DNA from 3 places in the Pseudomonas sp. NPDC089530 genome. Region 1 is predicted to be linked to each of the others. Evidence: predicted binding sites of a transcription regulator. Region 1 holds the regulator's gene; each other region holds the start of a gene.
What was found. The regulator FliA, encoded in region 1, starts transcription of late flagellar genes. The targets are predictions, from matches to a motif close to CTAAAGTTTNNNNNNNNNNNGCCGNTAA.

Region 1 (7,251 bases):
ATGGCGCCCAAGTTCAGTCGCATGAACCCCCTCAGCGGGATGAAGCGTATGGCTTCCCCGACCTCGCTGATCGAGCTGGTCAAGGCCTTCGCCAAGTTCGTGGTGGTGCTCTTCGTCGCGCTGTCGGTGCTGTCTTCGGATATCGACGACTTTCTGCAGATCGCCCATGAGCCCTTGGAGCGGGCCATCGCCCACAGTGTCCGGCTGGTGGCCTGGAGTACCTTGTGGATGGCCTGCGGGCTGATCCTGATCGCGGCGGTGGACGTGCCGGTACAGCTGTACCAGAGCTACAAGAAACTGTTGATGACCAAGCAGGAAGTGCGGGACGAGCACAAGGACCAGGAGGGGCGGCCCGAGGTCAAACAGCGTATTCGCCAGACCCAGCGCGAGATGTCGCAGCGACGGATGATGGCGGCGATCCCCGAGGCGGATGTGGTCATCACCAACCCGACCCACTATGCGGTGGCGCTCAAGTACGACGCCGAGAAGGGCGGGGCACCGGTATTGCTGGCCAAGGGCACTGATTTCCTGGCGCTGAAGATTCGCGAGATCGCGGTGGCCAACGAGGTGCTGTTGCTGGAGTCGCCGGCGCTGGCGCGTTCGATCTACCACTCCACCGAGCTGGAGCAGGAAATTCCTGGCGGGCTCTATCTGGCGGTGGCCCAGGTGCTGGCCTACGTCTATCAGATTCGCCAGCACCAGGCCGGCAAGGGCAAGCGCCCCGAGCCCCTCAAGGATCTGCCGATTCCGCCGGATCTGCGCCGCGATTCCTGAGTTTCTCGAGTTGTGCAGGGTCGATGATCCTGCACGGCTCGAGCTGGCTCGCGATGGCGCTGAACGTGACTTTTGCAGTGGTTGATGGCGCAACGCCATAAATCAGTTCGAGCATCGGGCCAAAGTTGGAAAGCTTCTTGCAATACCCGCCCTGCGCCGCTTCCAGGCGTCAAAAGTTTGCTTTAGGGAACGGGGAATACCGGTGGATCGCTCTCAGTTAATCAGCACGGCTCGCACTAACCTGACTGAACTCAGTCGGGGGAACCTGGGTGTGCCGCTGTTGCTGCTGGTCATGCTGGCCATGATGATGCTGCCGGTGCCGCCGTTCCTGCTGGACGTGTTCTTCACCTTCAACATCGCGCTGTCGATCGTCGTGCTGCTGGTTTGCGTGTACGCCTTGCGGCCTCTGGATTTTGCGGTATTCCCCACCATCCTGCTGGTGGCGACCCTGTTGCGCCTGGCGCTGAACGTGGCGTCCACGCGGGTGGTGATGCTCCACGGCCAGGACGGCCACGCCGCCGCGGGCAAGGTGATCCAGGCCTTCGGCGAAGTGGTGATCGGCGGTAACTATGTGGTCGGTATCGTGGTGTTCGCGATCCTGATGATCATCAACTTCGTGGTGGTGACCAAGGGTGCCGGGCGTATCTCCGAGGTGAGCGCGCGCTTCACCCTCGATGCGATGCCGGGCAAGCAGATGGCCATCGACGCCGACCTCAACGCCGGCCTGATCGATCAGGCCCAGGCCAAGGCGCGGCGCCAGGAAGTGGCCCAGGAGGCCGAGTTCTACGGCTCCATGGACGGTGCCAGCAAGTTCGTCCGCGGCGACGCCATTGCCGGCCTGCTGATCCTGTTCATCAACCTGATCGGCGGTATGGCGGTCGGTATCTTCCAGCACAACATGTCCTTCGGCGATGCCGGCCGGGTGTACGCGCTGCTGACCATCGGTGACGGTTTGGTGGCGCAATTGCCGTCGCTGCTGCTGTCTACCGCGGCCGCGATCATGGTGACCCGTGCCTCCGGTTCCGAGGACATGGGCAAGCAGATCAACCGGCAGATGTTCGCCTCGCCCCGGGCCCTGGCCGTCGCTGCCGGCCTGATGGCGGTGATGGGCCTGGTGCCGGGCATGCCGCACTTTTCCTTCCTGAGCATGGCGGCCCTGGCGGCCGGCGCGGCGTACCTGTTCTGGAAGCGTCAGAACGTGGTCAAGGCCCGCGCCCTGGAAGAGGTCCAGCGCCAGCAGGACCTGCTGCCTTCGCCGGCCCGGGCCCTGGAAACCAAGGAGCTGGGTTGGGACGACGTGACCCAGATCGACATGATCGGCCTGGAAGTCGGCTACCGCCTGATTCCCCTGGTGGACCGCAACCAGGGCGGGCAATTGCTGGCACGGATCAAGGGCGTGCGCAAGAAGCTGTCCCAGGACCTGGGCTTCCTCATGCCGACCGTGCACATTCGCGACAACCTCGACCTGGCGCCGAGCGCCTACCGGCTGACCCTGATGGGGGTGATCCTGGCCGAGGCCGAGATCTACCCGGATCGCGAACTGGCGATCAACCCGGGGCAGGTCTACGGCTCGCTCAATGGCATCACCGCCAAAGATCCGGCCTTCGGCCTGGAGGCGGTCTGGATCGAGATCAGCCAGCGCGCCCAGGCGCAGTCGCTGGGTTACACCGTGGTCGACGCCAGTACTGTGGTCGCCACCCACCTCAACCAGATTCTGTACAAGCACTCCAGCGAGCTGATCGGCCACGAAGAAGTCCAGCAGCTCCTGCAATTGCTGGCCAAGGGCTCGCCAAAGCTGGCGGAAGAGCTGGTGCCGGGCGTTCTCTCCCTGTCCCAGTTGCTCAAGGTGCTGCAGGCGCTGCTGGCCGAACAGGTGCCGGTGCGGGATATCCGCAGCATCGCCGAAGCCATCGCGAACAATGCCGCCAAGAGTCAAGATACTGCCGCTCTGGTGGCGACCGTGCGCGTCGGATTGTCGCGCGCCATCGTGCAAAGCATTGTAGGGACTGAGTCTGAGCTGCCTGTGATCACCTTGGAACCAAGGTTGGAACAAATCTTGCTCAATAGTCTGCAGAAGGCAGGACAAGGCTCGGAAGAGGGCGTTCTGCTGGAGCCAAGCATGGCTGAGAAGCTGCAGCGTTCGTTGATCGAAGCCGCGCAGCGCCAGGAAATGCAAGGTCAACCGGTGATTCTGCTGGTAGCCGGTCCGGTTCGCGCGATGCTCTCGCGCTTCGGGCGCCTGGCGGTCCCGGGCTTGCACGTGTTGGCCTATCAGGAAATTCCCGACAACAAGCAAGTGACCATCGTTGCGACAGTAGGGCCCAACGGCTGAGGTAGTGGGTTATGCAAGTTAAGCGTTTTTTCGCCGCCGATATGCGTCAGGCCATGAAGCTGGTTCGTGATGAGCTGGGCGCCGACGCCGCCATCATTGGCAACCGCCGCATCGCCGGCGGTGTCGAACTGACGGCTGCCCTGGATTACAAGCTGTCGGCCCTGGCGCCCCGGGTGCCGAACATGGAGCTCGAGGACGAGCTGCGCAAGACTCAATCGCGCATCGTCACCGCCCAGGCCGAGCTGAGCCTGCGTGGCGATGGCGACACCAATGCCAACACCAATCGCCAGCTGTTCGCCGGCCTGCCGCTGACCGCCGCCGAGCCGCTGATCGAACCCACCTTCAGTGAGCCGCAGCGTCCGGCCCCGGTCGTCGCCGCGCCGGCCGCCGTCGATCCGCGGGCATTCGACTCGATGCGTTTCGAACTCAATGGCCTGCGCGAGCTGCTGGAAGTCCAGCTCGGTTCCCTGGCCTGGAGCCAGTTGCAAGGCAGCCGGCCCGAGCAGGCCAACCTCTGGCGGCGCCTGCAGCGTATCGGCCTGTCCGGTCCGCTGGCCCGCGACCTGCTGGCGCTGATCACGGACATCGACGAGCCTCGCCAGGCCTGGCGCATGCTGCTGGCCCACCTGGCGCGGATGATCGTGATCCCGGAAGCCGAGCCGCTGGAAGAGGGCGGTGTGATCGCCATGGTCGGCCCCGCCGGCATGGGCAAGACCACCACCCTGGCCAAGCTGGCGGCCCGCTACGTTCTCAAGTACGGCGCACAGAACATCGCGCTGGTGAGCATGGACAGCTACCGCATCGGCGCCCAGGAGCAGCTCAAGACCCTGGGCCGCATCCTCAATGTCTCGGTGACCCATGTCGACCCGGGCCAGTCCCTGGCCCAGGCCCTCGATCCGCTGCTGCGCAAGCGCGTGGTGCTGATCGATACTGCCGGTCTGCAAGCCAGCGACCCGGCCCTGCGCATGCAGCTGGAAAGCCTGGCCGGTCGCGGGATCCGCGCAAAAAATTATCTGGTCTTGGCAACCACCAGCCAGAAACAGGTTCTAACCGCCGCATACCACAGCTACAAGCGTTGCGGGCTGGCCGGCTGCATCCTGACTAAACTGGATGAAACCGCCAGCCTTGGTGAGGTGCTGAGCCTGGCGATCAGTCACGAACTCCCCGTTGCCTATCTGACCGATGGCCCACGGATTCCAGACGATCTGCACTTGCCGCGCCGGCACCAGCTGGTCAGTCGTGCGGTGAGCGTGCAGATGCAGGAAGAACCCAGCGAAGAAGCCATGGCCGACATGTTCGCTGACCTCTACCACAACCCGGCCAAACGGGTGGGCTGAGGGATTCATGAAAAGATTGCAATGTACCTACATCGATGGTCTGCCAGGCATTGTTCCGTTGGTGAACGCGCAGCCAGTTATGTGGCCCCGTCTAAGTAAGACAAGGTAAAGAAAGAACATGGGCAGCATGCATCCCGTACAGGTGATCGCGGTGACCGGCGGCAAAGGTGGCGTCGGCAAGACTAACGTGTCAGTGAACTTGTCCCTGGCCCTAGCGGAGCTCGGTCGGCGCGTCATGCTGCTGGACGCCGACCTGGGGCTGGCGAACGTCGACGTCCTGCTGGGTCTGACGCCCAAACGGACCCTTGCCGATGTCATCGAAGGCCGCTGCGAGCTGCGCGACGTGCTGCTGCAGGGGCCGGGCGGCATCCGTATCGTGCCGGCGGCGTCCGGCACCCAGAGCATGGTGCACCTGAGCCCGGCGCAGCATGCCGGTCTGATCCAGGCCTTCAGCGATATCGGCGACAACCTCGACGTACTGGTGATCGACACCGCTGCGGGTATCGGTGACTCGGTAGTCAGTTTTGTCCGCGCCGCCCAGGAAGTGCTGCTGGTGGTCTGCGACGAGCCGACCTCGATCACCGATGCCTACGCGCTGATCAAGCTGCTCAATCGCGATTACGGCATGAACCGCTTCCGCGTGCTCGCCAACATGGCGCAGAGCCCCCAGGAAGGTCGCAACCTGTTCGCCAAGTTGACCAAGGTCACTGATCGCTTCCTGGACGTGGCTCTACAATACGTCGGCGCCGTGCCTTACGACGAATGCGTGCGCAAGGCCGTGCAAAAGCAGCGTGCGGTCTATGAGGCGTTTCCCCGTTCGAAGTGCGCGCTGGCCTTCAAGGCCATTGCACAGAAAGTCGATACCTGGCCATTGCCGGCCAACCCACGTGGGCATCTGGAATTTTTCGTCGAGCGACTCGTGCATCAAACAGCGGGACCGGTGCTATGAGCGCCAGCGGCTTCAATCTTTACCGCAAGTCGGCACGTGACAGCCAGTACGAACTGATCGAGCGCTATGCGCCGCTGGTCAAGCGTATTGCCTATCACCTGCTGGCGCGCTTGCCGGCCAGCGTCCAGGTCGAGGACCTGATCCAGGCCGGGATGATCGGCCTGCTCGAAGTGTCGACCAAGTACGACGCGAGCAAGGGCGCGAGTTTCGAGACCTACGCGGGTATCCGTATCCGTGGGGCGATGCTCGACGAGGTGCGTAAAGGTGACTGGGCGCCGCGTTCGGTGCATCGCAATACCCGGATGGTGAGTGACGCGATCCGCGCAATTGAAGCTAAAACCGGTCGCGACGCTAAAGATCATGAAGTTGCGGCCGAACTTCAATTGAGTCTCGATGATTATTACGGGATTTTGAACGACACCTTGGGCAGTCGCCTGTTCAGCTTCGACGACCTGTTGCAGGACGGCGAGCATGAAGGGCTGCATGAGGATGGCGCGAGTGCTCATCTCGAGCCGTCGCGCGACCTGGAGGACGAACGTTTCCAGGCTGCGCTGGCGGATGCGATTGCCAATTTGCCGGAGCGTGAGCGACTGGTCTTGGCGCTGTACTACGACGAAGAGCTGAATCTCAAGGAAATCGGTGAGGTCCTGGGGGTCAGCGAATCGCGGGTCAGCCAGTTACACAGCCAGTGCGCGGCCCGTTTGCGGGGGCGTTTGGGGGAGTGGCGAGCGCGCTGACAGGCAGTGTGGGGACACTGCGGACGAGACTGGCACGAGGTTGTCGGTCTTGCGGCGTGTATTCCATGCAGTCGTTGAGTGCTCTGCCTGATTGATTGAATGGCGCGTCCAGGTGCTGGACGCGTTTAAGACTGCTTGGAGGTCGAATTGGACAAGAACATGAAAATCCTCATCGTTGATGACTTCTCAACGATGCGGCGGATCATCAAGAACCTGTTGCGTGACCTGGGGTTCACCAACACGGTCGAGGCCGACGATGGCACCACCGCCATTCCGGTTCTCAACAGTGGGAGCATCGACTTTCTGGTAACGGACTGGAACATGCCTGGCATGACCGGTATCGATCTGCTGCGCCACGTGCGCGCCGATGAAAAACTCAAGCACCTGCCGGTACTCATGGTGACCGCTGAAGCCAAGCGCGAACAGATCATCGAAGCGGCCCAGGCCGGAGTAAACGGCTACGTGGTCAAGCCCTTCACGGCCCAGGCGTTGAAAGAGAAGATCGAGAAGATCTTCGAACGCATTGGTTGATGCGTGGAACCATTCCGCCACGGGGGGAGCTATGGAGCACAACGAATCTTCATTGGGCGATTTTGAATCGACCCTGAAAAAACATGCAGTGGAACTGGTCGACAGCCTTGAAAAGGGCAAGTTCGGCGAAGCAGTGCAACTGATCCATGAGCTCAACCAGACCCGTGACCGCGGCCTGTACCGGGAAGTCGGCAAGCTCACCCGCGAGCTGCATAGCGCCATCGTCAATTTTCAGATTGACCCGCATATGCCGCAAGCCGAGGAAGTTTCACAGATCACGGATGCCACCGAGCGCCTGTCCTATGTGGTCAGGCTGACCGAGGCCGCGGCCAACCGCACCATGGACCTGGTAGAGAGCGCCACCCCGTTGGTCAACGGCCTGAGCAGCGAAGCCCAGGCCCTGAGCGCCGACTGGGGACGTTTCATGCGCCGCGAACTGGGCGCGGAAGAGTTCCGCGATCTGGCCCGCCGCGTGGATGGTTTCCTGACCCGTAGCGAGCAGGAAACGCGCGCGGTCTCGAGCAACCTCAACGACATTCTGTTGGCGCAGGACTACCAGGACCTGACCGGTCAGGTGATCAAGCGCGTGAC
Region 2 (7,251 bases), on a different contig from region 1:
GTGCTGCGCTATCTGGAAAAACACTACTCGGTCGGCATCAAAGCCGCCGAACTGTGATTGGGAGCCCCCATGATGCTCGACTACCACCTGATCTGGGACAACCTGCCGCTGTACCTCGGCGGCGTCCTGGTGACCTTGAAAGTGTTGCTGATTTCCCTGGCCGGCGGCCTGCTGCTGGCGATCCCCCTGGCGCTGATGCGAGTGTCCCGCTCGCCGCTACTCTGCTTCCCGGCCTGGCTCTACACCTACGTGATCCGTGGCACGCCGATGCTGGTGCAGCTGTTCCTGATCTACTACGGCCTGGCCCAGTTCGAAGCGGTACGCCAGAGCCTGCTCTGGCCCTACCTGTCCAGCGCGACCTTCTGCGCCTGCCTGGCCTTCGCCCTCAATACCGGCGCCTATAGCGCGGAATTGCTGGCCGGCAGCCTGAAGTCCACCGCCCACGGCGAGATCGAGGCCGCCCGGGCCATGGGCATGTCGCGCGGCACCCTGTACCGGCGCATTCTCCTGCCGTCGGCCTTGCGCCGGGCGCTGCCGCAGTACAGCAACGAAGTCCTGATGATGCTGCAGACCACCAGCCTGGCGTCCATCGTCACCCTGGTCGACATCACCGGTGCCGCGCGCACCGTCAGCTCGCGGTTCTACCTGCCGTTCGAGGCCTTCATCACCGCCGGGCTCATCTACCTGGTCCTGACCTTCATTCTGGTGCGCCTGTTCAAGCGGGCCGAACGCCGCTGGCTGGCGTACCAGGCCCCGCGCAAGCACTAAGGAGTTGTTATGGAGCACATTCAATACCGTTTGCCGTGGAGCGCCTCCGGCACCGAACGCCAGCTGTCGCTGTTCCGTTTTGGCAGCGGGCCGCGCAAGGCCTATATCCAGGCCTCCCTGCATGCCGACGAGCTGCCGGGCATGCGAGTGGCCGTCGAGCTCAAGCGCTGCCTGCTCTCACTGGAAGCCCAGGGCCGCCTGAACGGCACGATCGAACTGGTGCCGATCGCCAACCCGATCGGCATCGCCCAGATGTTCCAGGCGACCCATCAAGGCCGCTTCGAATTCGGCAGCGGCAAGAACTTCAATCGCGACTTCCCGGAGTTGACCGACACCGTCGCTGCGCGCCTGGCCGGACGCCTGGGCGACGATGCCGACACCAACATCGCGCTGATCCGCCGCGCCATGGGCGAGGCCCTCGAACAGCTGCCGGCGCCGGCATCGGAACTCGACGGCCTGCGCCGCCTGTTGTTGCAGCACGCCTGCGACGCCGACGTGGTGCTGGACCTGCACTGCGATTTCGAGTCGGTGATGCTGCTGTACGCCATGCCGCAGAACTGGCCGCGCCTGCACTCCCTGGCCGCGCGCCTGTACGCCGATGTCGCGCTGCTGGACGAGGCCGCGGGCGGCAGCGCCTTCGACGAGGCCTGCGCCAGCCCCTGGCTGCAGCTGGCCCAGCGCTTTCCAGAGGCCGATATTCCACTGGCGTGCGTGGCCACCACCATCGAACTGCGCGGCATGGCCGACACCGAACGCGAGCCCTGCGTCGACAGCGCCCAGGCCATTCTCGGCTACCTCGCCGACCAGGGCCTGATCCGCGGCGATTGGCCGGCGCCGCCGCCTTGCACCTGTGAGGCGACCCCTTTCGCCGGGGCGCAGTACGCCTACGCGCCGCACCCGGGGGTGGTGAGCTACCTGCAACCGCTGGGTGCCCGGGTCTCGGTGGGCGATCCGCTGTTCGAAGTCATCGACCCCCTGACCGATCGCCACAGCCTGGTGCACGCCGACACCGACGGCATCCTCTATGCCCGCGAACGCCTGCGTTTTGCCCAGCCCGGTCTGTGGCTGGCCAAGGTGGCCGGCAATACCCCCATTCGCCAGGGTCGCTTGCTCAGCGACTGACTCCCGAGAATCGCAACCATGTACACACTTGAAATCCAGGATCTGCACAAAAGCTACGGCGCCCACCAGGTGCTCAAGGGCGTGTCCCTGCAAGCCAAGGCCGGCGACGTGATCAGCCTGATCGGCTCCAGCGGCTCGGGCAAAAGCACCTTCCTGCGCTGCATCAACCTGCTGGAGCAGCCCAGCGCGGGCAGCATCGTGCTCAATGGCGAAGCCCTCAAGCTGCGCGCCAACAAACTCGGCGAACTCAAGGCCGCCGAACCCCGGCAGTTGCAACGCATGCGCTCGCAGCTGTCGATGGTGTTCCAGCACTTCAACCTGTGGTCGCACATGAGCGTCCTGGAAAACGTCATGGAGGCCCCGGTGCAGGTGCAGGGCCTGAGCAAGCAAGAGGCGCGGGAAAAGGCCGAGCACTACCTGAACAAGGTCGGTGTGGCCCACCGCATGGGCGCCTGGCCGGCCCATATGTCCGGCGGCGAGCAACAGCGGGTGGCGATTGCCCGGGCGCTGGCCATGGAGCCGGAAGTGATGCTGTTCGACGAACCGACCTCGGCGCTCGACCCGGAACTGGTCGGCGACGTGCTCAAGGTGATGCAGGACCTGGCCCAGGAAGGCCGCACCATGGTGGTGGTGACCCATGAAATGGGCTTTGCCCGCGAGGTCTCGAACCAGGTGGTGTTCCTGCATCAGGGCCTGGTGGAAGAGCGCGGCGACCCGCGGGAAGTGCTGCTCAAGCCGCAGTCCGAACGCCTGCAGCAGTTCCTCGCCAACAACCTGAAGTGACCCGGCGCGTCGCCCCCCTGGCGCTGCACGCCGGGGGGCGGCTTCGGATACACTCCAGCCTGCCTTGTGCCCCCCTTCTTCAACCTCAGGACATGTTGAGCCGGATATGCCGACCCCACTGAAAGACACCACGGTCTATGCCGCGCCGGTGATGCGCAAACTGGCGCAAATCGTGACCGAACTGCCGCCCTCGCTGCGCAAGGTGGCGGACTTCATCCTGCGTCATCCCCTGCGCGCGGCGACCCTGACCATCGAGGAAATGGCCCAGGCGACGGCAACCTCGCCGGCGGCGGTCAACCGCCTGGCCAAGACCCTCGACCTCGGTGGTTATACCGGCATGAAGGCCGAGCTGGTGGCGACGCTGCAGCAAATGGTGTCGCCGGTGGACAAGCTGCGCAACGAGCTGGCCCATCGCCCCGGTGGCACCTTCGGCCTGCACGAGCAGATCCAGAGCGCCAGCAGCAACCTCGCCACGGCGGCGACCAACAACCAGGCCGAGACCTTCGACGCCTTCGTCACCCGCCTGATCCAGGCGCGCAAGATCTACATCCTGGGGTTCGGCAACAGTGTCTACTTCGCCGGTCTCGCCGCCTCGACCCTGATGCCCTTCTGCGCCGACGCCTGCGCCATCAGCATGGAAGGCGGCAACGAAAACGCCGCCTACCGGCTGGCGGCGATCACCGATCAGGATCTCTTGCTGGCGATCTCCCTGCCGCGCTACTCCCTGGATACCCTGCAACTGGCGCGGTTCGCCAACGAACGCGGCGCCACGGTGCTGGCGATCACCGACTCCCCCGCCTCGCCGCTGACCGGCATCGCCGAACACACGCTGTTCGCCCCCGCCGACCACCCGGTCATGACCAGCTCCAATATCGCGGTGCTGGCCCTGATCGAGGGGCTGGTGGCGAGTGTGATGGCGCGCAACAAGGAAGCGGTCAAGCTGGCGACCGAGCTGACCGAAAGCGTGATGTCCTACCTGCATATCCCGGGCAGCAGCAAACCGCGGAAGAAGTGAGGCCGCTTGATCGGCAGGGTCGGGGTGTCGAGGGGATGCTGTTGACGTCATCGCGGGCAAGCTCCGCTCCTACAGAAGACCGTAGGAGCGGAGCTTGCCCGCGATAGCGATCTTGAAGACTCAGATACGGAACTGCCCCACCAGCTTGCCCAGGCGCTGCCCGAGGTCCGCCAGGCTGCGCGAGGTCTGGGCGCCGAGCTGGGTTTCGTCGGCGACGCTGTCCACCGCCACCGCGATCTGATGCACGCTGCGGTTGATCTCTTCGGCCACTGCGGTCTGCTCTTCCGCGGCACTGGCGATCTGCGCGTTCATCGAATTGATGGTGCCGATCAACTGCGCCATGGCATCCAGCGACGCCCCGGCCTCGTTGGCCTGGTGCGAGGTGCCGTCGCCGGCATCGCTGGAACGGCGCATGGCGTCCACCGCGGTGCGCGTGCCTTGTTGCAGGCGGTCGATCATGCCCTGGATTTCCTGGGTGCTCTGCTGGGTCCGGCTGGCCAGTGCCCGGACCTCGTCGGCCACCACCGCGAAGCCACGCCCAGCCTCACCGGCCCGCGCCGCCTCGATGGCCGCGTTGAGGGCCAGCAGGTTGGTCTGCTCGGCGATCGAGCGGATCACATCCAGCACGCTGACAATCGACGCCACGTCCTTCTGCAGGCTGTCCAGGGAGGTGCCGCTGCTGCGGATATCGCTGACCAGCGCATGGATCTGCTGGATGCTGCCGTCCACCACGCGCTTGGCCGCCTGGCCTTCCTCATCGGTCTGCTGCGCCGCCACCGCCGCGCCCTGGGCACTGCGTGCCACTTCCTGGGCCGCCGAAGACATCTGGTTGATCGCCGTGGCCACCTGGTCGGTCTCGTGGCGCTGGCGCTCCATGGCCTGCTCGGAACGCTGGGCCTGTTCGGAGACCTGGGTCACCAGCCCGGTCAACTGGCCGGTCATCTCGGTGATCTGCCGCACCAGGCCGTGGATCTTGTCGACGAAGCGGTTGAAGGAACCGGCCAGATCGCCCAGCTCATCCTGGCTGGTGATCGCCAGGCGACGGGTCAGGTCGCCCTCGCCGGCGGCGATGTCGTCGAGGTTGAGCTTCATCAGGCCCAGCGGCCGCAGGATGGTGTTGGCCACCAGCATGCCGAGCGCGGCGATCACCAGCAGCACCACCACCGCGATGCCGACGATGCTCAAGACCATGCCCTGCATGCGCTGGTTGACGCTGGCCTCGACCTCGGCCACCTGGGCGTCGATGCCGTCCAGGTTCACCGACGAGCCGACCACCATGTCCCACTTGGCCAGGTATTCGGTGTAGCCCAGTTTCGGCACCAGCACGTCGCTGCCCGGCTGGGTCGAGCTGTACTGCACATAGTGGGTGCCGTCCTTGCCGACCTTGACCAGCTCGCGGTTGACGTACACGCCGTTGGGGTCGCGGTTGTCCTTGAAGCTCTTGCCGACGCCGTCCGGGCTGTTGCCCTTGAACAGGCGCACCGTCTCGGAGTCGTAGCCGAAGAAGTAACCGTCCTTGCCGTAGGTGATGTTCGACAGCAGCTTCACCACCTGGGCGCGGGCCGCCGTATCCCCGGGCGCCGCCGCGTCGTAGAGCGGGCGGACCGTGTTCAGGGCGACTTCCACATAGCTCTGCAGGGTGGTCTTGGCTTCGCCGAGCAGGCGCTGGCGGGTCTCGTCCACCTCCTTGCGCGCCTGTTCCTTGAGCATGAAGACCGTGGTCAGGCTGATCACCAACGCAAACAGCAGGACCGGGAGGACCGCGAGGGACAGGACTTTGCCCTTCAGACTTAGGCGCATGGGAGGCTCACTCTTGATGTTATTGGCGTGATACCGCCTTAACGGCACGCCGGGTCAAAAGTTGAGTGGCACGGAACCAGGGAGTGCGCGGCGCCCTTGGGATTTTTCGCGAGCAAGCTTCGCTCCTACAGGCAACAGCGCAACCGCTTTTCTGTAGGAGCGAAGCTTGCTCGCGATGGGAACAACGCGGTGCAGCTGAAACCCCGCGGACTCAGAGCACCATCGCCGCCACCCAGCCGAAGGCCAGCAGCGGCAGGTTGTAGTGCAGGAAGGTCGGGACCACGGTGTCCCAGATATGGTGGTGCTGGCCGTCGATGTTCAGGCCGGAGGTCGGGCCCAGGGTCGAGTCCGAGGCCGGCGAGCCGGCATCGCCCAGGGCGCCGGCGGTGCCGACGATGCAGACGATCGCCAACGGGCTGAAGCCCAACTGCACACACAGCGGCACGAAGATGGTCGCGAGGATCGGCACCGTGGAGAACGACGAACCGATGCCCATGGTCACCAGCAACCCCACCAGCAACATCAGCAAGGCGCCGACGCCCTTGCTGTGGTCGATCCAGCCAGCCGAGGCCTCCACCAGGGTCTTGACCTCGCCGGTGGCCTTCATCACTTCGGCGAAACCGGCGGCGGCGATCATGATGAAGCCGATCATCGCCATCATCTTCATGCCTTCGGTGAACAGGTCGTCGGTCTCGCGCCAGCGCACGATGCCCGACACCGAGAAGATCAGGAAGCCCGACAGCGCGCCGATAATCATCGAATCCAGCAACAGCTGAATGACAAAGGCCGCGACGATCGCCACGCCCGCCACCAGCAGCGTGCGCGGGTTGTATTGCACCGTCACCTGCTCGACCTTCTCGATCAGCTCCAGGTCGTACACGCGCTTCTTGCGGTAGCTGACAAAGGCCAGCAACAGGCCGAAGACCATGCCCAGGGCCGGAATGCCCATGGCGTGGGTGACGTTGATATCGCTGACGTCCACGCCGCTGCGGGCGACGTTGGCCAGCAGGATCTCGTTGAGGAAGATGTTGCCGAAACCCACCGGCAGGAACATATAGGGCGTGATCAGGCCGAAGGTGATGACGCAGGCGATCAGCCGCCGGTCCAGCTGCAGCTTGCTCAGCACATACAGCAGCGGCGGCACCAGCAGCGGAATGAAGGCGATATGGATCGGCAGGATGTTCTGCGACGCGATGGCCACCACCCACAACAGGCCGATCAGCAACCATTTGACGCTGCCACCACCGTGGTGGTCCTGGCGGTCCACCAGCAGCAGGATCTTGTCCGCCAGGGCGTGGGCCAGGCCGGACTTGGCGATCGCCACCGCGAAGGCGCCGAGCAAGGCGTAGGACAAAGCCACCGTCGCCCCGCCGCCCAGGCCGTTGTTGAACGCCTTGAGAGTCGCCTCGATACCCAGGCCACCGGTCAGCCCCCCCACCAGCGCGCCTACGATCAGCGCGATCACCACATGCACGCGGGACAGGCTGAGGATCAGCATGACGCCAACCGCGGCAATTACTGCATTAATCATCGTTACCTCATGGCACTGCGACGGGAAAACGCCGCAAAGGGAATGAGTCCGGCCAGAGGGCAACCACTGCCGACGCCGGATTGAAAAGGAGGGTCTTATTAGAGGGCGCGCACTTTGCAGCAGCGGGCAACGCTTGTCAAAACCCGGGATTGCGCCTGCGCCCTCTGTAGCCGCTGCGGAGCCCGCGAGGCTGCGATCGGTCTGGGCGGCATTCCGACGCAGCGGCCGTAAA
Region 3 (7,251 bases), on a different contig from region 1:
CAGCCGGAAAAGGCCTATGTGTCGCGCTACGCCCTGGGCCGCGACTACCACAAGCTGATCCGCAAGCGCGTGCAGCAACTGGCCGAGCGCATCCAGAAGGAAATCGGTCCGTTCGGCTACCGCGCCTTCGTCGACAGCGCCCCGGTACTGGAAAAGGCCATCGCCGAACAGGCCGGGCTCGGCTGGATCGGCAAGAACACCCTGGTCCTCAACCGCAAGGCCGGCAGCTACTTCTTCCTCAGCGAACTGTTCGTCGACCTGCCCCTGCCGGTGGACGAGCCCCACGCCACCGAGCATTGCGGCCGTTGCAGCGCCTGCCTGGACATCTGTCCGACCAAGGCCTTCGTCGGTCCTTATGTCCTGGACGCCCGACGCTGCATCTCGTACCTGACCATCGAACTGAAAAACGCCATTCCCGAGGACCTGCGCCCGCTGATCGGCAATCGGGTATTCGGCTGTGACGACTGCCAGATCGTCTGCCCGTGGAACCGCTTCGCCCGCCCTTCCGGCGAAGGCGATTTCCAGCCGCGGCACAACCTCGACAATGCCGAACTGGCCGAACTGTTCATGTGGGACGAGGAGAAATTCCTCAGCAGCACCGAAGGCTCGCCGCTACGCCGCGCCGGTTACGAGCGCTGGTTACGCAACCTGGCGGTGGGGCTGGGCAACGCGCCGTCGAGCATCCCGGTGCTGGAAGCCCTGAAAGCCCGCCGGGACTACCCCTCGGAACTGGTGCGCGAACACGTGGAATGGGCGCTGCAGCAGCACGCCAGCCGTCAATGCTCGTCGTTGTAGACGAACTTGGGCATTTCCCAGTGAAAACGGATCGCCAGCAGGCGCAGTAGAAAACCGCCAAACAGGGTGATCAGGATCGACTGCTCGCCGGGCAATTGCAGATAGATGCAGAGCATGTAGCACCAGGCCGCGGCGAACGAGACGCTGGCATACAGCTCGCGACGGAAGATCAGCGGAATATCGTTGCAGAAGATGTCCCGCAGGATGCCGCCGAACACCCCGGTGATAACCCCACTGACCGAGGCCACCAGCATGCCATGGCCCATCTCCAGGGCGGTCATGCAACCGATCAGGGTGAAGGCCACCAGCCCCACGGCGTCGAGCACCAGGAACAGCGAACGCAGGTGGCGCATCAGCGGCGCGATAAAGATCGTCACCAGGGCGGCAACCGAGGTCAGTACCAGGTATTCCGGGTGCTTGACCCAGGTCAGCGGGTAATGCCCCAGCAGCACGTCGCGCACCGAACCGCCACCCAGGGCCGTGACGCAGGCGATCAACACCACGCCGAACCAGTCCATGCCGCGACGCCCGGCAGACAAGGCGCCAGTCATGGCTTCGGCGGTAATGGCAATCAGGTAAAGCATCAGCAGCATGATGGCGGTCCTTACGCAAAGGCGCGCAGTCTACTCAGATCGCCTGGGCACCAAAAGAGGGCGCGCCGGCATTCCGCCTGAAAAAGCGCATCACCCCATCGCGGGCAAGCCTCGCTCCTACAGGTACGCGTGATCTGTAGGAGCGAGGCTTGCCCGCGATAGGTTCAACGCCGAACCATCAGAGCTTGATGAAGTGCTTGCGGTAATGCTGCAACTCGGCGATGGACTCGCGGATGTCGTCCAGGGCCAGGTGGGTACTGCCTTTCTTGAAGCTGTCGCGCACGTCCGGCGCCCAGCGGGCAGCCAGTTCCTTGAGGGTGGAAACGTCCAGGTTGCGGTAGTGGAAGTAGCTTTCCAGCGCCTTCATATGGCGATACAGGAAACGCCGGTCCTGGCAGATGCTGTTGCCACAGATCGGCGACTTGCCCTTGGGCACCCACTGTTCCAGGAACGCGATGGTCTGCGCTTCCGCCTCGGCCATGCTGATACGGCTTTCACGCACGCGCTGGGTCAGCCCCGAGCCGCCGTGCTGGCGGGTGTTCCACTCATCCATGCCGGCGAGAATTTCATCGCTCTGGTGGATGGCGATGACCGGTCCTTCAGCCAAGGTATTGAGGTTGCTATCGGTGACGATGGTCGCCATCTCGATGATGACGTCGGTGTCAGGGTTCAGACCGGTCATTTCCAGATCGATCCAGATCAGATTCTGCGGGTTTTGCATGTGTCGGCTCCTCGGCGTAGTTGCGCAGTTTAGCCTAGAGGGGCCTGCTGGCGTGCTAAACTCGCGGCCGTTTTACCTAACCGCCGCATTATCGACACGGAACACCAATGGCCAAACGCCAGCTCAATCGCCGCCAAAACTGGCGCATCGAAAAGATTCAAGGCGAGCGCGCCGCCCGCGCCGCCAAACGTGAATCCTCCGCCGTGGAAGCACTGGAAGGCGGCGATCTCGGCCCCGAACAGACCGGCCTGGTGATCGCCCACTTCGGTGTCCAGGTCGAGGTCGAGGCGCGCGAAGGCGAACTGGCCGGCCAGGTGTTCCGCTGCTACCTGCGCGCCAACCTGCCAGCGCTGGTCACCGGCGATCAGGTGGTCTGGCGCCCGGGCAACCAGGGCATCGGGGTGATCGTCGCGCAACTGCCGCGCCACACCGAGCTGTGCCGCCCGGACAGCCGCGGCCAGCTCAAGCCGGTCGCCGCCAACGTCGACATGATCGTGATCGTCTTCGCCCCACTGCCCGAGCCCCACGCCAACCTGATCGACCGTTACCTGGTCGCGGCCGAACATGCCGGCATCCGCCCGCTGCTGCTGCTCAACAAGTTCGACCTGATCGACGAGCACAATGCCCCGGCCCTGAACGCCTTGCTGGCGGTCTATCGGCAGTTGGGCTATCCGGTGCTGGAAGTCTCGGCTCACCACGGCAACGGCATGGAACAGCTGCAAGCGCAGTTGGACGGGCGGATCAGCGTGTTCGTCGGTCAGTCCGGCGTGGGCAAGTCGTCGTTGGTGAACAGCCTGCTGCCGGAGGTGGAAACCCGCGTCGGTCCCCTGTCGGAGCTCTCCGGCCAGGGCACCCACACCACCACCACCGCGCGCCTGTTCCACTTCCCGGGCGGCGGCGAGCTGATCGACTCCCCGGGGATTCGCGAATTCGGCCTGGGCCACGTCAGCCGCGCCGATGTCGAAGCGGGCTTCATCGAGTTCAACGACCTGCTGGGCACCTGCCGCTTCCGCGACTGCAAACATGACCGCGAACCGGGCTGCGCCCTGCTCAAGGCCCTGGAAGACGGCCGGATCCAGCAACAACGGATGAACAGCTACCGCTCGATCATCGCCAGCCTGCCGGACAACAGCTATTAATAGGCAGCACCCCGCACAAACAAAAAGGCCGCGATGATCGCGGCCTTTTTTATGCAGCACTGTTGCTTGTGGGTCAGCGTGCCGCTGGAGGTGCGGCGGCAGGTGCAGGTGCAGGTGCAGGTGCAGGCACCGCCGCGCCTGCCCCTTCGGTCTTCGGCGCAACATCCTCGAAGAGATTCAAACGCTCGCGCAATTCATGGGCCGGCAATGGCTCCTGCTCTGGCGGCAAGGCGTTCGGATCGGCTGGCACTTCACCCGGAGCCCCCTGGCCCTGGGTCGGTGCTGGAGCCTCGGGAGCACCTTCACCCTCGATCGCACGCTGGGCCTTCTTGGTCAGCACCACGATGTCGATACGCCGGTTGACCGGGTTGAACGGATCCTTGCGATCGAACAGCGACGACGAGGCATAACCCACCACACGCGCCACCTGGGCGTCCGGATAACTGCCCGCCACCAGCGCGCGACGCGCGGCGTTGGCGCGGTTGGCCGAAAGCTCCCAGTTACCGAAATCGCCAGTCCCCGCATAAGGTTTGGCATCGGTGTGACCGCTGATGCTGATCTTGTTCGGCACCGCCTTGATGGTGTCGGCCATGGCCAGCAGGATGTCCTCGAAGTACGGCTTCAGGCGCGCACTGCCGGAGTCGAACATCGGCCGGTTTTCCGAGTCGATGATCTGGATACGCAGGCCGTCCGGGGTGATCTCGAACAGGATCTGGTCCTTGAACTTCTGCAACTGCGGGTTTTCTTCGACCTTGTTCTGCAGCTCCTGGAGCAACAGTTCCAGACGCTCTCTTTCAACCTGCTCGGCCATGTTCTCGACCTGATCGGTGTCCACCGTGACCTTGTCTGGCTGCGGCTGCGACTTGATCTCGGGATTGAGCGTGTTGTCCGGGGCCAGCTCGGGAGAACCGCCCAGGTCGATGATGTAGGGCGTGCCGCTTTCCGAGAAGCCGATCGGGTCCTTGAAGTAACCGGCAATGGCGATCTTCTGTTCCGGGGTCGCGGTGGACAACAGCCACAGCACCAGGAAGAACGCCATCATCGCTGTGGCGAAGTCGGCGAAGGCGATCTTCCACGCCCCGCCGTGATGCCCGCCGGCAAAGCGCTTGACGCGCTTGATGATAATCGGCTGATTGTTTTCCATGGCTTAGCGACCGCGAACCGCTTGTTCCAGATCGGCGAAGCTCGGACGGTGCGCCGGGTACAGAACCTTGCGCCCGAACTCCACCGCCAGCGATGGCGGCATGCCGGAAGCCGAAGCCACCAGGGAGGCCTTGATGGCTTCGTAGACGTTCAGCTCTTCCTTGGCATCGTGGGCCAGGGAGTGGGCCAACGGACCGAAGAAACCGTAGGCCGCGAGAATACCGAAGAAGGTACCGACCAGCGCCGCACCTACGTGCAGGCCGATGGACTTCTGGTCGCCATCGCCCAGGGACGCCATGGTCACCACGATACCCAGTACCGCCGCGACGATACCGAAACCCGGCATGCCGTCGGCGATGCCGTTGACCGCGTGGGACGGGTGCTCGAGTTCTTCCTTGAGGCTGAACAGCTCCATGTCGAACAGGCCTTCCAGCTCGTGGGGAGCCATGTTGCCGGAGGACATGATGCGCAGGTAGTCACAGACGAACGCGGTCATGCGTTCATCCTTGAGCACTGCCGGGTACTTGGCGAAGATCGGGCTGGCCGCGGCGTCTTCGATATCGCCCTCGATCGCCATCATGCCTTCGCGGCGGCTCTTGTTGAGGATCTCGTAGATCAGCCCCAGGACTTCCAGGTAGAAGGTCTTGGAGAAGCGCGAACCGAACATCCCCAGGGACTTCTTGAGCACGTGCATGGTCATGTGCCCAGGGTTCGCCTGCAGGAACGCCCCCAGCGCGGCGCCGCCGATAATCATGACCTCGAAAGGCTGGATCAAGGCGGCAATCTTGCCGTGAGAAAGCACGTATCCGCCGAGCACGCTCGCGAACACGACGATGATGCCGATAATTTTAGCCATAGATAGGAAAGTACTTATTGAGTCGGGTTCAAGGTCATATTCGGAAGTTCTTAAAACTCTTCTTCTACTTATCGGCAAAACTGCGCCAGACTATAGGCCGTTAAGGCGAAAAGCCAGTTTGGCCCGCTCTGGGCGTGTTCACAGCAGACGATAATTGCGCCCAGCCATGTCTAATGAAACGACAGTCCCAACTACCGCACCCAACTCCCTCGAAGCCTGGGTAAAGCTGCTCGATGCGGTCCGCCTGCCGGTGCCGCAAGCCAGCCACGACCGGGTTTGCAAGGCCATCCGGGACAATCGCAGCTCGTTGCGCGACATTGCCGACCTGATGCAGGACAGCCCCGCGCTGGCCCTGAGCGTGATCCGCGAAGCCAATCGCCACACCCACGGCAGCATGAGCGAGCCGGCCGAGAACCTGGAAGTCGCCCTCAACCGTCTGGGCCTCACCCGTACCGAAGAGTTGCTCGAGCGCCTGCCCGCCCAGCCCGAGCAGCAGATCCCCGCCGGACTGCGCCAGTTGCAACTGGTCAGCCAGCACGCGACCCAACAAGCCAACGGTTTTTTTGCCGGACGCCTGGCCAGGCTCTGGCAGGACATTCACTGGGGCAGCCTGCTGTTTCTCTCGCCGCTGTGGCCCATGGCACTGGCCTATCCGAAGCTGCTCGAAGAATGGGAACTACGGGTCGTGCACAAGGGCGAACCGCTGCAGCAGGTCGAGCAGGAACTGTTCGGCGTCAGCCTGCTTGCCCTGTGCCAGGTGCTGGTGGAGATCTGGCATCTGCCGATCTGGGTGCAGCAAGGCTACCGCCTGCTGATCGACGAGCAGGACCACCTGGTCAAGGCCCTGCATATCGCCCGCGACAACGCCCATCCGCTGCACCAGCAACAATGCCTGGATGCCGATCCGACCTTGCAGCGCTGGCTGAACCAGCCGGCCAACAGCGTCTTGCTGGCCAACGCCCTGGCGCTCTCGGCGCAAGAGTCCTGGACCGGTCCGCACTGCATGCGCTGGCAGTACCTCACCAGCCTGTACCTGCAGATGCCGCTGGACGAGCTGCAACAGCAGTTGCACCAGCAAGCCGCGCAGAGTGCCCGGCATCACAGCATGCCCGACCTGTGGCACCCGGCCGAGGCCCTGCTCTGGCCCTGGGACTGCCGTCGCGCGCATCGTGGCGAGCTTCCGGTCCCCGGCCTCAGTGCCGAAGACCTGGCCAAATGGCGCAAGCAGTGCAGCGAACTGCTGGAGGAGCCCAGCCGCTTCAGCAACGCCATGCACCTGACCACCCAGGCCCGCGATGCCCTGGTGGCCTGCGGCATGCGCCGGGTGATGCTGCTGATGGTCGACCGCACGCGGACCCAGTTGCGGGTGCATCAGGTGGCCGGACTACCCGCGCCAGCCACCAGCCTGACACTGGCGGTCAATCAGAGCAGCGTATTGCAGCGCTTGCTGGAAGCCCCGGCGCAAGTGCGCCTGACACCGGCCAACAACGCCCAGTTCTCCGCCCGCCTGCCCGATAGCCTGCGCACGCTGTTTCGTGGCGAACACCTGCTGCTGCGCTCGGTCCCCAGCAACGGCCGGGTGATCATGCTGATCGTCGCCGACCAGGGTGGCCAACCCTTCTCGGACATCTCCGTACAGGCTTTCGGCAAGACCGCGAAGTGCATCGAAAGGGCCCTGCACAGCTTTACCAACCGCAGCCGCTGACGCTTGCGCTACAATTCTCCCCTTTGTGCCCTGGAGACCTCACATGTCTGACTTCTCTGGCTTGCCGCTGGTGATCGAACCGAGCGACTTGCTCCCTCGCCTCGACGCCCGCGAACTGATTCTGGTGGACCTGACCAGTTCCGCCCGCTATGCCGCGGGGCATATTCCCGGTGCGCATTTCGTCGATCCCAAGCGTACCCAGCTCGGCCAGGCGCCGGCGCCTGGACTGATGCCGTCGCAGACAACCCTCGAAGCGCTGTTCGGCGAACTGGGGCATAACCCGGATGCGGTCTACGTGG

Region 2: ACQKQA_RS05805 (methyl-accepting chemotaxis protein) is a predicted target of FliA. The motif match lies at 5,527-5,554, and genes of this name have one in related genera.
Region 3: motA (flagellar motor stator protein MotA) is a predicted target of FliA. The motif match lies at 5,316-5,343, and genes of this name have one in related genera.

What each region holds. Positions count from the first base shown of each region.
Region 1 covers NZ_JBNNVU010000069.1:19,858-27,108, forward strand. The annotation lists gene flhB (flagellar biosynthesis protein FlhB) at 1-774, shown strand, start outside; gene flhA (flagellar biosynthesis protein FlhA) at 977-3,106, shown strand; gene flhF (flagellar biosynthesis protein FlhF) at 3,118-4,443, shown strand; gene fleN (flagellar synthesis regulator FleN) at 4,562-5,392, shown strand; gene fliA (RNA polymerase sigma factor FliA) at 5,389-6,129, shown strand; gene ACQKQA_RS22185 (chemotaxis response regulator CheY) at 6,289-6,660, shown strand; gene ACQKQA_RS22190 (protein phosphatase CheZ) at 6,692-7,251, shown strand, end outside.
Region 2 covers NZ_JBNNVU010000009.1:61,289-68,539, forward strand. The annotation lists gene ACQKQA_RS05780 (ABC transporter permease) at 1-57, shown strand, start outside; gene ACQKQA_RS05785 (ABC transporter permease) at 70-768, shown strand; gene ACQKQA_RS05790 (succinylglutamate desuccinylase/aspartoacylase family protein) at 778-1,890, shown strand; gene ACQKQA_RS05795 (ABC transporter ATP-binding protein) at 1,909-2,673, shown strand; gene ACQKQA_RS05800 (MurR/RpiR family transcriptional regulator) at 2,780-3,688, shown strand; gene ACQKQA_RS05805 (methyl-accepting chemotaxis protein) at 3,809-5,488, opposite strand; gene ACQKQA_RS05810 (Na+/H+ antiporter family protein) at 5,700-7,016, opposite strand.
Region 3 covers NZ_JBNNVU010000018.1:53,148-60,398, reverse strand. The annotation lists gene queG (tRNA epoxyqueuosine(34) reductase QueG) at 1-795, shown strand, start outside; gene ACQKQA_RS10055 (trimeric intracellular cation channel family protein) at 777-1,391, opposite strand; gene orn (oligoribonuclease) at 1,567-2,109, opposite strand; gene rsgA (small ribosomal subunit biogenesis GTPase RsgA) at 2,217-3,248, shown strand; gene motB (flagellar motor protein MotB) at 3,322-4,392, opposite strand; gene motA (flagellar motor stator protein MotA) at 4,396-5,247, opposite strand; gene ACQKQA_RS10030 (HDOD domain-containing protein) at 5,414-6,952, shown strand; gene rhdA (thiosulfate sulfurtransferase) at 6,996-7,251, shown strand, end outside.